Regions from separate parts of the Nitrospira sp. Nam74 genome, predicted to be linked through region 2. Evidence: riboswitches for the same ligand, from Rfam matches in the RefSeq annotation. Region 2 holds a riboswitch; the other holds the start of a gene.
The links. A riboswitch is a leader RNA that binds a small molecule or an ion and turns the genes downstream of it on or off. The one in region 2 is predicted to bind cobalamin.
Positions count from the first base shown of each region.

Region 1 (7,834 bases), 2.2 Mb from region 2:
TTCGGCTATTGAGGTCATCAGTAGTCTCGCTGCCCTCCGGCGCTTACGGGCCGAGCACGACGGCAAGGCCAAACGGCACGTTGAACGGAACGCGCACAAGATGAGCATCGAACGATGGCAGAGAGTTGGATCGGCATCATCCTAGCCATCGGTTCACTCACCCTATTGCCGTGGCTTGCCGCCTCGAAGCGACGTGTGGCGGAGTGTCTCGGGAGCGCAGCCTTGGAGGCCGAAACTCGCCAAACGCAAATCGCCCTCTACTTGTCCGGGACCCTCCTGATCGGACTAGTCCTCAACGCCACGTTGGGATGGTGGTGGGCCGATCCGGTGGCCGCACTATCCATGGTGCCTGTGATGCTCCAGGAGGGCTGTCGTGCACTATTGGCACCGGGGTTCTTGCTGCAGCGGATCAGGTAATCCTCGAGCCAGGTGCGAGGTGTAGGGTTTCACAACACGTCTGCCGCTGAAAGTTCTTCCGCGATCACTTCGTTCCAGTCCCTGCCCTTGACGCGGTAGTAGCTCCCTCGGTCTCGGCCTTCTCGACGGTCCCGAAGGAGCGCCGCATCCGTGAGCAGCTTGAGATGAAATGGCAATCGTGATTGTCCGGGATTCATAGCATCCGTGAGTCCGCAGACGCAATGCTCCCCGCCTTTCAAGCGGTCGAGCAATGCCAGTCGTCTCTCGTCGGACAAGGCGTGAAAAAACAACGCCGTCTTCTTGAGTCGCATGGTAGGGGGCATGACCTACGATATATCAATAAATATTAATAGGCATGGTAGTCCTATAACGTCACTCTGATGCCGCCGTAGACAGACCGAATGGGTGTACCGAAGAAGAGGATTTCTTCGTACTTTTCATTGAAGAGATTATCGACGCGACCGTATACTTGGAACTGCTTGGTTACATTATAGGTAACCTGAGCATTCACGACTCCGAAGGGACTCATCTTCTGCGTATTCTCAGTATCATTGAATCGTGTTCCCACATACCGATATTCGACATTCAGAAGCAGACGTTCAAGGGGCTGATACCCCGCAATGATGCTCGCTTGATGGAGGGGCCAGCGAGGGAGCCGAAGACCGGTTGAAACATCCTTGGTCTGTGTGTAGGTATACTGGCCCTTCAGGCTAACATTATTGAACACTGCCAGTTGAAAACCGGCTTCCACCCCTTCACTTCTCGACTCTTGAATATTCTGAGGGCAGAATCCGAAGGTGGCAGGAGGACACGTGGCCGACGTCACGTTCACGATCTGATCGGTGAAGTGATTCCAGAAATAGCCGGCGTTGATCTGTAAGCGATCCTTGAACAGACGCTGCTCCACCCCCACATCCATGCTTTTGCTTTTTTCCGGTTTAAGATCGGGGTTGCCGAAGTTTTGGAAAAACAATTCGTTTAACGATGGAGCGCGAAATCCTGTCGCATAGCTACCGCGTATTTTTGTGCCTGTTTCGGGAATGAGATATCCCGCCGTGACGCGATAGGTGGTGGCGTCCCCGAATACGTTGTAGCTGTCTTGCCGTACACCGGCCGTCATCAACAGCCGCTCCCAAATATTCACGTGCGCTTCTGCAAACCCGGCATTCGACCTGAGAATTCTCTGAGGCTGGTCAGTGCCGAAGGATGACCCGGCATTTCCCAGTCCGTCACGGAATTGATATCCGGCTGTTAGGAGCAAGGGTTTCGCGATCTGGAAGTTGTGCTGCCATTCAAGTCGATGATTCAAAATCGAGATATCGGATGGAGAGGGAAACGGTGTACTCACGACCCCAGTCATGATCTCTCTCTGAAGCGTCCCGCTTGTAAATAAGACCCGTTGATCGGTCTGGGCCAATGTGAGCTTTTGCGACCACCAAGCAGTGATCGGCTGTTCGTACCTCGCACTGAGGGTCAGATTCCGGCTCGTCTGCTTGGAACCGAATACATCGAAGGCACTGTTGCCGAATGCGCTGTCCAGATTGACGTCTGAGTTCCACCAACGGAGACTAAATTCCAGCCGACCGTCTCTCGGTAGAGTCACCCCCAGCTTTGAAGAAGCCTGCCAGTTATGGAATCCATCTCGTTCGGCCGCGCCACGTCTATAGTTCACGGCGGAGAAATTACTCGTATCCCAGCGCGAGAGTGACATCGAGAAATCGACAGGCCCTCTGGCTCCTGACGCTTGTGCGCCTTCCCGAATGGTGGCAAAGGAACCATACTCAAAAAAGCTACTGACGGTCGGTTTCCCTGTGCCTCGCTTTGTAATAATGTTGATCACGCCGCCAATCGCATCCGATCCCCACAGCATGCTTTGAGCGCCCCGAAGAATTTCGATGCGTTCAATGTTCTCGGCTGTCAGGTTCGCAAAGTCGAAGGCGCTATCCGTCGGACTGTTCATGATGGTGCCGTCCAGCACTACCATGGTTTGAGCGCTGCTTGCTCCGCGCATTCGCACCTGTGCCAAAGTTCCCGGACCACCGTTAGAAAATGCCACGACACCTTGCGCAAGCCGGAGTGCATCGACGACGGTTTTGATTTTCCTTTGCTGCATCTCTTCTCCGGTAATCACCTCGACAGCACTCGTCACTTGGCTCGCAGGCAGCGGGGTCTTTGTCGCGCTGATGATGACGTCCTGAACTTCGATCGGCTTTTCCGCCGGTTCTTCGGCCGCCGCCCACTGAGCCCACCACGCACTGGAGCAACACATAATCATCAGCCCTGTTCGCACAATCTGATATGTCATACCCATCCCCTTATGCTCGAAGGATTGAACGGTATATCGGCAGTCCGGGTCTCCTGACTCGCGGATCGTCGCTTCCTTGCACCTTCCCATGGATCGACATCCACAGTGGCGTTATGGCAAGGTCACTCCCCGCTTACAGTGGCGGCACCGTGATGGTTTTGCACCATCTTCCCCGGCGCTACGGATTGTTGCTTTCCGCAGCTCGTTGAGAATCCTCTTAATCCATGACTACGTACCCTCCTAAAAATCCGATGAGTGGACCAACTACAAGCCTCCTTCTCCCTTCAGTTAACGTTGTTGCCCGTAGGGCCTCTCGTTCATCTCGCAGACGTGGACTCCAGAGGAGGCTGAGCGAATTTGATGTCGCTGAAATGACCCGCCCCGTCGACGCGACTGGTCGCACGCAAACCAGGTTCTGGACAGATTGACGCCTACCAGTTCTCAATAACACCCGATTCCTTGGAAACCACGTGTTTGGGTCGATCCACGCGAGAGGCGCGCGGACGGGCACAAAGATGGAACACTGAAGGCGAAGGAGATGGGTCAGTCTAGTAGGTCGAGCGCGGTTTCTGGTGAGCAACCGCCGACCAACGAGGCGAGCAATCAGATATCTAATGAGACGTACGCCGCAGAGAGGGCCGGGAGGTCGAGGACGTAATGCGGACAAATCAAAAATCCCCGGGGTCGATTCGCAAACGCGACCTCGAGGATTACTCCCGCCACGATCCTCACGCTTCTCTTCACCCCACGGAAGATTAGCAGTCTTTAGCTCCAGCCAGGTCTTCTGACTCCTGGTTCACTCACCGCCGACGTCTTCCCATTCGCGAGAACGAACAGTGACAGGTATAGTCGGCGGTGTCCCCAGTTACAGCGGCGGGACCGTGAAGGTTTGCACCCTCTTCCCTTAGACCGGAGTATTACGGGCGCACAGTAGAGGACGCGGACTTGTTCTGTCAAGTCTGAAGTCCATTGTCGATCAGTCTTCTGTATTCAGAAGCGAATCGAGTGTCCATCAAGTCGGCAGCGCACTTCGGGACATAGTGGAATTGCGCACTGCTGGATGGTATGTTGCATCCGCCGATGAGGGAATGATGAACTTGAACCGGCGCCAATTTCTCCAGGCAAGCGTGGGCGGCCTCGCGAGCACTCTTATTGCCCATACGGCAGGACTCGAAGCTGGATCGACTCGCACGTTGCGAATCGCCCTCCTCCATCTCGCGCCCAGAGCGGGCGACCTAGCGTACAACCGACGTCTCCTGGAAAAAGCTCTTGTCACCGCAGCGGAATGGCGCGCCGCATGGATCCTGACTCCCGAACTGAGCACCACTGGCTACACCTTCGCCGACGAGATCGGCACGGACTGGATCGTGCCTCAACCGGATCCTTGGATGAAGCATGTCTGTGGTTTGATCTCCCGTCTGAACGTCACGGTCTTCTTGTCCGTTCCGGAACGCGACCCGCATACTCAGAAGCTGCATAACTCTGTCTGCGTCATCGCGTCTGACGGCACTGTTATAGGCTGTCACCGCAAGATCAATACGCTCCGTGTCGGGTCAGAGTCGTGGTCGAATCCTGGGGAACGCGTCGTTCCCCTTCCCGTTCCTCCGTTCGATCTTGTCGGAATCCTCATTTGCGCCGACGCATTTTCCCCGGACATCGCTGAAAGCCTCAAAGCACAGGAAGCTCAATTCTTAGTCTCAGCGGCTGCCTGGGCGCCCGGACTCCATGGCCCGAACGGTGAGTGGGAGCGGTGTACGCGCGATACCGGACTCCCGCTCTTGGTTTGCAATCGGACCGGGCCCGACCGTACGCTCAATTTTACTGAGGCCCAGAGTGTCGTCGTGAAAGACGGGCGGCGGCTACTGTCTATGTCCTCGGAACGTTCCGCCATATTTGTAATCGACTGGGACACGAAGAGCCAGAATTTGGTCTCGCAGGAATACCAGAGAGTCTTCCTTTAGAGTAGGAAGACAGCACGGGAGCATCATATCCGCCGTCCAACAAAAGCCTAGACCTCAGCTCATATCAGACCGTCGGAATGGGAGCCACACTCAAAGCTACAAAACAGGCGTGCCGACAGGAGGCAGAAGTTAGCGCAAGATTAGGAAGGTGAAGGCGGACGCCATGTTGCAAGAACTTCATGGTAGGACAATGCATTGCTATAGATGTCCCCCACCTCCCCCACGTCGGGATCACGACGGATGTGAGCACTGACTAGGAGCGGACTTAATACGCGACTTGTTTGATCCGTTTGAGTATTGGCGTGGATAGCGGCAATGACCTGAATGCCCCTGTCAATTCGTGCCTTCCTCGGCTACGCGTAGTGAGCGGCCGCGCGCGTTACCTGTCCGGCGCTGTTGAAGAAGAAGACCTCCGCTGCCATCCCCCGGCGTCCTCGATAGTAGAGGACGAGGCTGTCAGTCCCGACCAACGTCATATGCAGCTCCAAGCGGATCGGCCCCAGTTGCTCGAGGGCCTTACGCCAGTACGCCCCGACAGCGTGCTTGCCCTTCAGCTTGCCGGAGGGTTGGCCGGCGATCTTAACGATCAACGGGGAGGACATTTCAAAATCGTCCGCATAATGCGCCAGAACTCGGTCAACGGCATGATCATTCCAGGCATCGATCCAGTCGCTGGCAAACTGCTTGGCAAACTCTTGAGTGAGCATCGAATCCTCCGCGGTTGGGATCCGGTTTTGAAGGCCGAGGGCCCCTTTTAGCACATCGAGCAGAGGCGAGCCAGTGGAACTCAAGTGTCTAGCTATCAGCGGCCTTACACATGTAGCGCTTGCTCTTCGCGACGTTCCGGTACAGTACCGCTGTGAAGCGCATGCCGGTAGATCCGATGCGATTCCGGCGAGCTGCCACGGACGATGACTTGTTCAATGACCCGGTGCCATTTGGGACCGGTCAGCGCCCTGATAGTCAAGGCCAGCTGCGGCACATCAGAGGGCCGATTGCATCTGCTTGGTTCGGATGGCGGCAATGCGGGCGGCCAACCACCTCGGCTTCGAACGGTCGACTGATTCCTCGCAACAGCATCGCGCCATTCTCCAAATGGTCACGACATGAGATGCTGTGCCCCGAACGCCTGTTCCATGATTGAGAGTGAGCGTAGATAGGCGAGTTTCGCTTCACCGTATCGACCTGCGTCGGCATGAAAAATGGCTAGATTATTGAGCACCGATCCGACACGAGGATGATCCTGACCCCACGCGCGCTCGAACACGGATAGCGCGTCTCGATATTTGATCTCGGCGTCGAGCAATGCCTCTTCGGCGCCCTCGAGGCTGGCCAGCTTATTGAGTACGGCTGCGACATCTGGATGCTCGGCGCCCAGTGCTTGCATTTTGATCGAGAGCTCGCATTTTCAGTCCTACACCGTGTATAACGCGTCAGGGACCCATGTCATTCCGCTGCCGCAGCCACCAGCAAAAACATTTGTTGGCGTCGATCTGATCAATGTGCTGACCCAACAGTATTTCTAAAATACGGGATCGGGTAGTATCGGCCTTCGGAATACCATGGCGGGATGCCGCCGGCCTTTTTTTTTCGCGCACAATATGTGTTCTAGCGAATAGGACGATGCTGGTGGCATGGAGGAGGTGACATGGATGGTTCGTATTCATTTTAGAACTCAATAGAAGGCCTCTGGGCGTCCTCTCTCTCAACAGCGAGGGCGGTTCCCGTCATGACTGATAGGAGATTGAAAAGCGTCCTGGTTCCGACGTGAGGGCGCAACTAGTCAGGGTAAAAATTGAATGATCAGGAGGATCGGATGAAGAAAATTTCCAAGGCGGATATCAAAAAAGCGATTCTTGCAGTGGAAGCCGAGCGGTTGAAACAGCCGGTCGTATCCCGACCAGACTATGCGAAGTATCCCAAACTGGTGAGCAGCCGCCGAGCGTCGGAAAGGATGGTGTCCGAATTCCTAAGGAATGGGGGCCTGGACACGAAGAAGTTTGAAGCCCTGCAAGTACAGAGAAGCGCCGAACTACAGCGCATTGTTGGCAAGCATAAAGCTGATGCCCTACAGCGAGCATCGCGGCAAAAGGATACGCTCCATTCCTCAATCCTCGAGCAAAGCAAAGCTCTGCGGAGTCTCGCGTCCAAAGGCGATTTTTTCCCTTATCCCTCCTTCAGCCTGGATACTCCGTTTTTGATTTGGACAACGCCACTGCTAGCGTTGGATTCTGCTGCTGTGCCGTTCGGCAGCTGGGCAAAATTCAAGATTGCGACTTCTAAATACCAGGGTACGCAGAAGGTGGGCTTCTATTTCTATTGGGCAAACCCTTACGCTGACTACGCCGTGATCAGCGCATCCACCTTCATGTCAGCGACCGGGCACCTGAAATTACACGCCCCCTGGACAATCGGGGTGAACACTAGTTGGGTACAAGCGTCGGCCCGATTTGGGCTATGGTTTGGCTTTCCGCAGGCCGCATCCACCGATTATGAGTCCGCGTTCCTGGGACAGACTGGAGCCTACGCTCAGACGTTCATTGGCGGGGACACGAATGCAATTGCCATCTCCGCTGGAGTCAGTCTCAACAAGACGATGTTTGCCGTCCCGCCAGGGAATATTGTCATCTTCGAAGTGGCGCTTGCCGTCGAGTATGAAAACGATGAGGGCAATATCGAAGCCGACTTCGAGAGCGGTGACTTCAAAATCGCTTGCCCGATTGTCGTCTTCTCGCTTATGAACTCGCCTCCGGTTGTGATGGGCCGACGCACAACCGTCATGGAAGCCAGGCGCATTAAATGATGGGGCTGGTGATGTAGACATCAGTTAACACTTCTCCTACCGAGGCTTGAACATGAGGAACACGATTGACAGGAGAGCACAGGGAGGCGTCGGAATTAAAGGCTTCATTCACCAAGTTGATTACATCATCCGCCTTGAAGGCTGATGAGAGCTTGGTGGAAATCGGTAAAAGGTCACGAGCAGCTCCTAAGTAGCGGTCAGGCACTGAGCGAAGGGGAGATGCCTCTGCTGCTCGCAGCACCGCATAAACTGATGCCGTCGGCGTTCGGCCTCCTGTTCGGCCTCCACAGAAGGAATAGGACCGCGTGGCACGGCGCATCTTCATGCGTTCTGCCGCTATTGTCTAGA
Region 1 covers NZ_OZ224220.1:3,833,784-3,841,617, forward strand. The annotation lists gene ACWHYZ_RS18020 (hypothetical protein) at 1-145, shown strand, start outside; gene ACWHYZ_RS18025 (hypothetical protein) at 115-417, shown strand; gene ACWHYZ_RS18030 (metalloregulator ArsR/SmtB family transcription factor) at 447-728, opposite strand; gene ACWHYZ_RS18035 (TonB-dependent receptor plug domain-containing protein) at 782-2,722, opposite strand; cobalamin riboswitch at 2,751-2,943, opposite strand; cobalamin riboswitch at 3,480-3,650, opposite strand; gene ACWHYZ_RS18040 (carbon-nitrogen hydrolase family protein) at 3,811-4,683, shown strand; gene ACWHYZ_RS18045 (nuclear transport factor 2 family protein) at 5,037-5,390, opposite strand; gene ACWHYZ_RS18050 (tetratricopeptide repeat protein) at 5,783-6,070, opposite strand; gene ACWHYZ_RS18055 (hypothetical protein) at 6,500-7,486, shown strand; gene ACWHYZ_RS18060 (hypothetical protein) at 7,830-7,834, opposite strand, start outside.
Region 1: another riboswitch for cobalamin. It lies ahead of ACWHYZ_RS18035 (TonB-dependent receptor plug domain-containing protein); the one in region 2 lies ahead of ACWHYZ_RS07770 (ABC transporter substrate-binding protein).

Region 2 (7,834 bases):
TTTGAGACCGCTGGCCTATTTGATCTATCGCGCCATTGCGCGATATCGCTATCGATGGTTCGGATCTGTAGACTGTGATTGTAAGCCATAGCGGACAGTTCAAAGAAGCTTTACTCGAGTGAAGAATCGATCGCTATCGTAGCCGGCATCTTCCAAAAGGTCTCAATAACACCCTCCCGACCATACCGGTGCGCCGCGACGCACCCCTTCCCGGGACGCGGTGGGGGGCGAGCGAGGAGGCGACCCGTACCTTTTGCGGTACGCTGAGCCTTCTAAGCGATGCGAGAACAAAGCTGCACGCTTTCTTCAACATTCTGCTAACTTCGTCCGCCCTGCAGCGAAAGATTCAGCGTGTCGACCCACCGCCGTTGAAAGTCCTCGAAGGAAATAAACACGCGGTCATGGAATGCCGTGGGAAAGGTCTCGCCTTTTGAGAGGTGGTCAAGCAGGTCGCGAACGGTCCCTATCCCGTACCGATCGATTAGGTATCGCGTCGCCGAATTCCCTTCCAAATAGGCGACCATGGCATATTGCGCCGGCAGCCGTGCCCAGGATCCCTCCAAATGAGTCAGATTAATCAGCGTCACTTCTCCACGGACGAATGCGGGAATGTCCGGTGGGGCATCGCCGGCGAGTTGCATCGCCAGCCCTTCGTTGAGCCACTGGGGTATGCGATGGCCTTGGAGGCGATCGTCCAAGAGGGCGTGCACGAATTCATGGCGCAGCACTCTGGTGAGCCAGGCTTGATCGGTCAATGCCCCTTGCGTGGGAACCTTGATCCGTCCCAACGACGGATCATACAGGCCGTCCGACCAGGCCGGCCCGCCGGTGGCATCGTGAAAACTCTGCCGCGTATGCAACACGACCAGGATCGGCTTGCTGGGATAGTGTCCGAGTTGTTGACCGATGTCGCGGTAGGCGTCTTCGAGGATTTCGAGTACGCGTGTCCAGACGGCATAATCCTCTCCACCATCATATTTGACGCTGAAATGGCTGCTCTCCCGCGCATGAAAGTTGTATTCGGCCTTTCTGGCTTTCTCGATATAGGCAATTTGGCTGTTGAGGAACGATTGAGTCTGCGGCGAATCGGCGGAGTGCGATTTAGCATGCTCCAGGTGCGTGGTGGCGTTCGACAATTCGTCCTTCTCGATGAATCGTTGTGCGAGGATGAGGTGCGGCATAGCCTGCTCGGGCGCTAGCCGTATGGCTTCTTCAAGCATCTCGGTCGTAAGTGCGGGGTCTTTTAATTCCCAATAGGCCAGCACCATATTGATGTATGCGGGTGAGTTGCGTGGATTGATGGACACGGCAGTCTTGTACGCGAAAGCGCCAGCCCCCATCATTCCGGCAGCCTGCGACTGATGGACGCCGAGACTATTCCAGAGTGTGGCAACATTGAGACGAATCGCCATGTCCGTCAGGGCATCCGGAGACAAGGCCTGTAACTTACCCTGAGCCTCTTTCAGTTTGCCCTGTTCGATCATCTGACTGATGCCGGTTAACATTCCGGCATAGGGCGAGGTGGGTATCTGGACCGGTTGTGGCGTCGGTGCCAGTTCGATGTGTACCTGTTCATCGGTCAAATGTGGAGCGGGCCCCACGGTGGTCGGCGCCTTCAAGACCCCAGCATCTTGGTGCTTTAGCCATAGTTGATGCCCGGCGTACAGCCCGATGCAGAGCACCAGCAATGCCAAGAGTGTGCCGACACTTCCGCGTTCAGTTTGTATGGTTTGCATGGGGTATGTGTGTGGTTCGGAAATGAATCGCGGTGAACTGACTAAAGTATAGGTGAAATGCCCGATCTGTCTATGAACAGCATGAGTCGGGCATGCGACCGTCTCGGTACTTACAGGGTTTTCTGACCTGTGCCTCAATGAGGCCGCACAGTATAATAGTGGAATTGTGATGGCAATGGTTTTCCGTATGGGATGTTCTCGCAGGATTCACCCCGTCATTTCTCTCATTCTTGTAGTGGTCGGATCCGTCCTGGTCGGCTCTCCATCTCACGCGGCCGCCAATTCCTTCATGAAGGGGCAGGAATTGTCGCGGCAAGCCGATGTCCTAACCAAAGAAGGACATGAGCAGCAGGCGGCGCAGCTTTACCTGGCGGCGCACATGCAATTCCAGGACGTCATCCTGAAGTATTTTGAATCTGCGCTGCGCGAGAGTTTGGGCGGCCAAGCCGCGGATAGAGATGAAGAGGCCTTGCTGCAAGCCGGTTCAGTCGTCGGGGACCTTCGGAATGTCAACCTGTCCAAACTCTGGATCATCTTAGATCCTGAAGATCGCACCTATCGGCAGGGGTTGGAAGCGGAGCGCGCCGCACTCTTGCAACAATTCGATCAATTTATTCGGCCCGATTCTGCCGGACCGCTCGAAGCCTTTCTCTTACGGTTGTACCCGGAAGATGAATCCGGAGAACACCAGATGGAAGCGGTGCGAGAGGGGCAGATGCCGCGGTCGAAGCGCTGGGAGCGCCTTGAGCGCCAACTTTCGCCTTGACAAGATTGCGCAGGTCTCTTAGGGTGACGCCACACGTTCGGCCCGGGTGTAGGGAAGGGGGTGTGAATCCCTCGCGGTCCCGCCGCTGTAACTGGGGACGAAACCCGCCAATGCCACTGTTGAAAGGGAGCCATCAGTAGTCAGCTCCGAGCTGAAGGCTGAGTGCTTCCACATACGGGAAGGCGCGGGGAGTAGAAGGAACCAGAAGTCAGAAAACCTGCCCGTGCCAATTGTCTTTCCCTCGTGGGCTGGGGAAAGGCTGAGGGTGAAGAAGCGGGTGCAATCCTCAGGGTCTCCAGGCCTTGAGGATTTTTTGTTTACACATTGGCCTCATAGATCGTGTCGGCGTGCCGTTATCGTGTGGGCGCTGATCCTAGTCGTGTTCCCTTCCGCCCGTCTGGCTGCGGCCTATGAGATGGATGACGTTACGATGAAGCGACGGCAACAAGGCATTCTTACTGGGATGCCATTTATGGCCAATCTGGCACCGCGGACGTTCGTCGACGATGTCGGTCGCAAGATCTTTTTCGCTAAAGCCCCGACGAGGATCGTGTCGCTCGCGCCGAATGTAACGGAGATTCTGTTCGCCCTTGGCTTGGGCGAGCATATTGTTGGTGTCACTCAATTTTGCGATTATCCCCCGGAGGCCACGCACAAAACAAAAGTAGGCGGCCTCCATCCTAATGTGGAAGCCATCGTGACCCAGCGCCCCGATTTGATCCTGACGCTTCCAATGCGGTCGGATCTCTTAACCACCTTCGAGCAGCTCAAGATTCCCGTCTTCATTCTCGAGGCCAAGACGGTCGAACAGGTTCTGTCTCATCTGCATCTGTTGGGACGGATGCTCAATCACACAAAAGAGGCGGACGAATTGGTCATGGTCATGCGGCGGCGGATGACCGAGGTGTCCGAACTGACCAAAGACCTGCCGCATCCGCGGCTGCTGTACGTGCTGAACAGCAATCCCCTGATGACGGTTGGTCCCGGTAGCTTCATCCATCAGATCATCCAATTAGCGGGAGCCACAAACATCGCCGCTGACGCGCAGACGGCCTATCCGCGGATCACAATGGAAGAAGTCTTGCGCGATGACCCGGAAATTCTCCTCTTTCCGGTCGGCAAGGAGGAAGGGATCCCTGACGAAGAGCAGCAGCAGTGGAAGCGCTGGACGAGACTCTCCGCAGTGAGGCAATCGCGATTCGTTCGCATTCCCAGCGTGCTGCTGGATCGGCCTGGTCCCCGGATGGTGGACGGCCTGGAACAGTTGGCACGTGCGATTCATCCGGAAGCATTCGCAAAGGACGAGCCATGAAACGGTCTTTTGTTGAGCCGCAGCCGGTTGTCATGGAAGGCGGTACCATTGAACGCGTGCACATCGCTCCGACCGTGTCCGTTCTGACGCGACGACGGTGGACGGTCACGCTCTTGGTGCTGTCAGCCCTCAGTCTGCTAGTCGCGCTATTCTCTCTACACTTCGGAACGGAAGCGATTGGGCCAAGGCAGGCTATCTCGATCTTGTTGCAGATGTTGAGAGACGGTGGAACGAGTCTCGAATCAGCCGACCCGACGGCTGTCATTCTGCTGCATTTACGATTGCCCCGTGTGTTGCTCGCGTTTATCGTCGGCGGCTCTTTAGCCGCCGTCGGCACGGCCCTGCAAGCCATGTTGCGCAATCCACTGGCTGATCCGTATGTGCTCGGCATTTCCAGCGGGGCCGCCTTGGGGGCGGCGCTTGCCATCTTGATGGGCCTGGAAGCGTCTCTCCTCGCCTTTTCGACGCTTCCATTATGCGCATTTGGTGGAGGCTTGTTAGCCTTGGCCATTGTCTATCGAGTCGCCACCTCGTCCGGTGCCCTCCCTGTGCAGACGCTCCTGCTGGCCGGCGTCGTTTTGAATGCCATTTTTTCGGCGCTCATCATGTTCGTGACCTCGATCATGAGCCCCGCTCGATCATTTGCCATGACGGGATGGCTGATGGGGACGCTGACTGCCCCGGGTTATCCGGCGCTGGCGATCCTGACAGTCTATATCGCTGGTGGAGGCCTCATGTTGTTGGGGCAGGCTCGTGCGCTAAATGTGTTGACGTTGGGTGAAGAATCGGCAAAGTCCTTAGGCATTGAAGTGGAAAGAGTGAAGAGAACTATTTTTATCATTTCCGCCTTACTGACCGGGGCGGTGGTCTCCGTCAGCGGTCTGATCGGATTTATCGGCATGATGGTGCCGCACGCAGTGCGCATGCTGGTCGGCCCCGATCATCGCGTCTTGCTGCCGGCATCGATCTTGGCCGGAGGCGCATTCTTAGCCGCGGCGGATGCGGTGGCGCGTTCCGTACTCGCGCCGTCGGAGATCCCAGTCGGCGTGATTACCGCCCTTGTGGGCGGTCCATGTTTCCTCTACTTCCTCCTCTATCGCAAGGCCCGACTCTCTTTTTCTTGTTAAATGCCATGATGGGCATCGATCAATCCATACCTGCCTACATCGTCCATCAGCTCGGCTTTCAATATAGACATGGGACCTCAGATGCGCAGTCGTGGTCGCTCCGCGGCATGAATTTTCGTGTGGCACAAGGGGAAATTCTCGGGATTATCGGCCCAAACGGCTCAGGAAAAACCTCGTTGCTGAAGCTGCTCGCCAAAATTTTGCAGCCGGATGAAGGATCGATCCAGCTGTTTCATGAAGACCTCCGCGCACTGCCCCAGAACACGATCGCGCGTTCCGTAGCGTTTGTTCCACAGGAACCCGCGCATCTGTTCCCATTTACCAGTTTTGAGATTGTCCTGATGGGCCGGTTTCCTCATCATAGCGAGACGACCTTTGGCGCATTCGGATGGGAAGACCAAGAGGATCTCACGGTCGCTGAGCAGGCGATGGCCACGATGGGTGTCCTCCATCTCGCACGTCGCAGTGTCGGTGAAGTCTCGAGTGGTGAACGACAACGCGTGTTGATTGCGCGTGCATTAGCTCAGACTCCACGCATCTTGCTGTTAGACGAGCCTACGGCATTTCTCGATTTAAACCATCAGGTGGAGATCTGCACCGTTCTGCATCATATGAATCAGCAAAGCGGCTTGACGGTCATATGGGTGTCCCATGATCTGAACCTCGCCAGTCAGTATTGCGATCGGCTGTTATTGCTGAACCAGGGCGCCCTCTTCAAAATGGGCACGCCGGATGAGGTAATTCAGCCCGGTACGATCGAGACGGTTTACGGCTGCCCGGTTCTCGTGGATCGCCATCCAATGTCCGGTGTGCCTCGAGTGACGTTGCCCTCGGCCGCATTCGATGATCGTGTATCGAGCAAACATTAGAGCCGGACGGGCGAGTGCCAATCCTCTTACAGGTGTTACAAGGCACAAACCGTTCATAGGAGCGTATTAGAGGAAGATTGTCGGTGCCGGAGAAGATGGTGAGAAGCCATCGCGGTGCTGCCACTGTAAGCGGGGAGCAAACGTGCATTTCGCCACTGCCTTTGTCAAAGCGTGACCAATCAGCCTTCAGCCGGAGCTGGGAACTGAGCCCAGGGGGCGGCGCGCCCGAACGGTTTATCATGCCGGCGCCTCGGCTCACGGCCTATGGTGGCCTGAGCTATCGTTTTGAGCAAACCTAAGGTGAAGGAGAAAGGGGAGCAGAGATGCGCATTACTAAAGTCTACACACGTACCGGAGACGCTGGAAAGACTCGGTTAGCCGGCGGGCAGGAAGTCTGGAAGGACAGTCTGCGGGTCGAGGCTTATGGAACGGTCGACGAGCTCAATGCATTAATCGGGGTGGTGCGCGTGGGGAACGCGGAGAATGGGGACAACAAGGCAACTGAGACAGCCAAACATTTGGAAGAGACGCTTCGCTGGGTGCAAAACAAGCTCTTCGATCTCGGCAGCCTGCTGGCGACTGCGCCCGGCCAAGTGTTTCCCAATATGCCACGCGTGACAGAAAAGGACGTGCTCAAGCTGGAGCACTCAATTGATGCGTGTCAGGAGGATTTGGCGCCGCTCAAGGAATTTATTTTGCCAGGCGGTGGGAAAGTGTCTGGGTTTTTGCACCAAGCGAGGACAGTCTGCCGACGGGCGGAACGTATATGCGTGGGACTGGCGCGTCAAGAAGCGGTCGATCCCGTGCTGATCACGTTCTTGAATCGCCTGAGTGATGCTCTCTTTGTGTGGGCTCGGTGGATTGCTAAACGACGCGCCGAACCTGAATTTCTTTGGGAGCGTGATTCGCAAAGAAAATAGCAACGCCATGCCGTCTTCTGTCGCGCACTACCGGCGTCGTTACTCTAGCTTTCATGGGTGTCGGTAACCGCCGTGACCTTCGCCTTCATGCTGGACGTGTTCTATTGAACGGCCTCGTCTAACCCGGTTCGGCAACAATACAAAATGACGTTGGGTTTCCTTATGCTTTCCTGCTCAGTCATTCCTCTTTTCATCCCACACTGCCAAATTTAGTCACTTGCGACGGAAATTGTACAGACGGCTCTCGATAGACCTGCTCTTCTGCAATCTCTCTCCTTCATCGTACTAGGCCGATTCCTCTAATCCATTGTGATCATGTCGCTTTTTCAGCGGCACTATTTACCTTCTACGTAATTTGACGAGGCATCGAATTTGCTCGCCCCTCTGTTCGATGTACTTACTATAGTTACTCTACTGACCTGAAATTCCGCTTTTCAAATCATTAGCTATATTTAGACAACACGGAGGGCGTTATGAAAGGCATATCCTCAGTTCTAGGGGCAGGTACGGTGCTCTTGGCAGTCGCCGTGTTGTGGACGACACCGGTCAGCGCGGGGAATGAGGCTGAAACCGGCGAACTGCTCGTGAAGCTGTTGCAATCCGGCCGAAGCGTCATCTCGGCGCATCAGGAGTTAATCAATGATGCCGGTAAAGGAAACAAAGGATTTACACCCGAATATATGGCGGACAAGATGATCGAGAAGTATCGGGAGACGACAAAAATCGATCTTCGTCAACCGAACAGCACGCCCTATAACAAGATTTTGTTGGCGCTCGTCGAATCCGGTAAAGAGGTGATCGCTGAAGCGCAGCCCGTGATCAATAAACAGGGTATCGGGTTTAAGGGAATGATTCCCGCCGTCTGGGGACGAAAAACAGGTGAAAAATTTTTGCACAAAACCGGTATCAAATTGAAATTAACGGCGGTTGATTATCGGTTCCCCACTAATAAACCTGATGACTTCGAAGCTGAAGTGCTGAAGATGTTCTCAGATCCCAGTTATCCGAAAGGCAAGGAGTACAGCCGGACCGTCATGTACGAGGGACGGCCGGCGTTTCGAATCATGACACCCGAATATGCTATGGCGACATGTCTTAAATGCC
Region 2 covers NZ_OZ224220.1:1,605,671-1,613,504, forward strand. The annotation lists gene ACWHYZ_RS07755 (thiol-disulfide oxidoreductase DCC family protein) at 1-91, shown strand, start outside; gene ACWHYZ_RS07760 (peptidase MA family metallohydrolase) at 318-1,736, opposite strand; gene ACWHYZ_RS07765 (hypothetical protein) at 1,924-2,502, shown strand; cobalamin riboswitch at 2,497-2,741, shown strand; gene ACWHYZ_RS07770 (ABC transporter substrate-binding protein) at 2,933-3,814, shown strand; gene ACWHYZ_RS07775 (FecCD family ABC transporter permease) at 3,811-4,941, shown strand; gene ACWHYZ_RS07780 (ABC transporter ATP-binding protein) at 4,947-5,810, shown strand; gene ACWHYZ_RS07785 (cob(I)yrinic acid a,c-diamide adenosyltransferase) at 6,134-6,730, shown strand; gene ACWHYZ_RS07790 (Tll0287-like domain-containing protein) at 7,204-7,834, shown strand, end outside.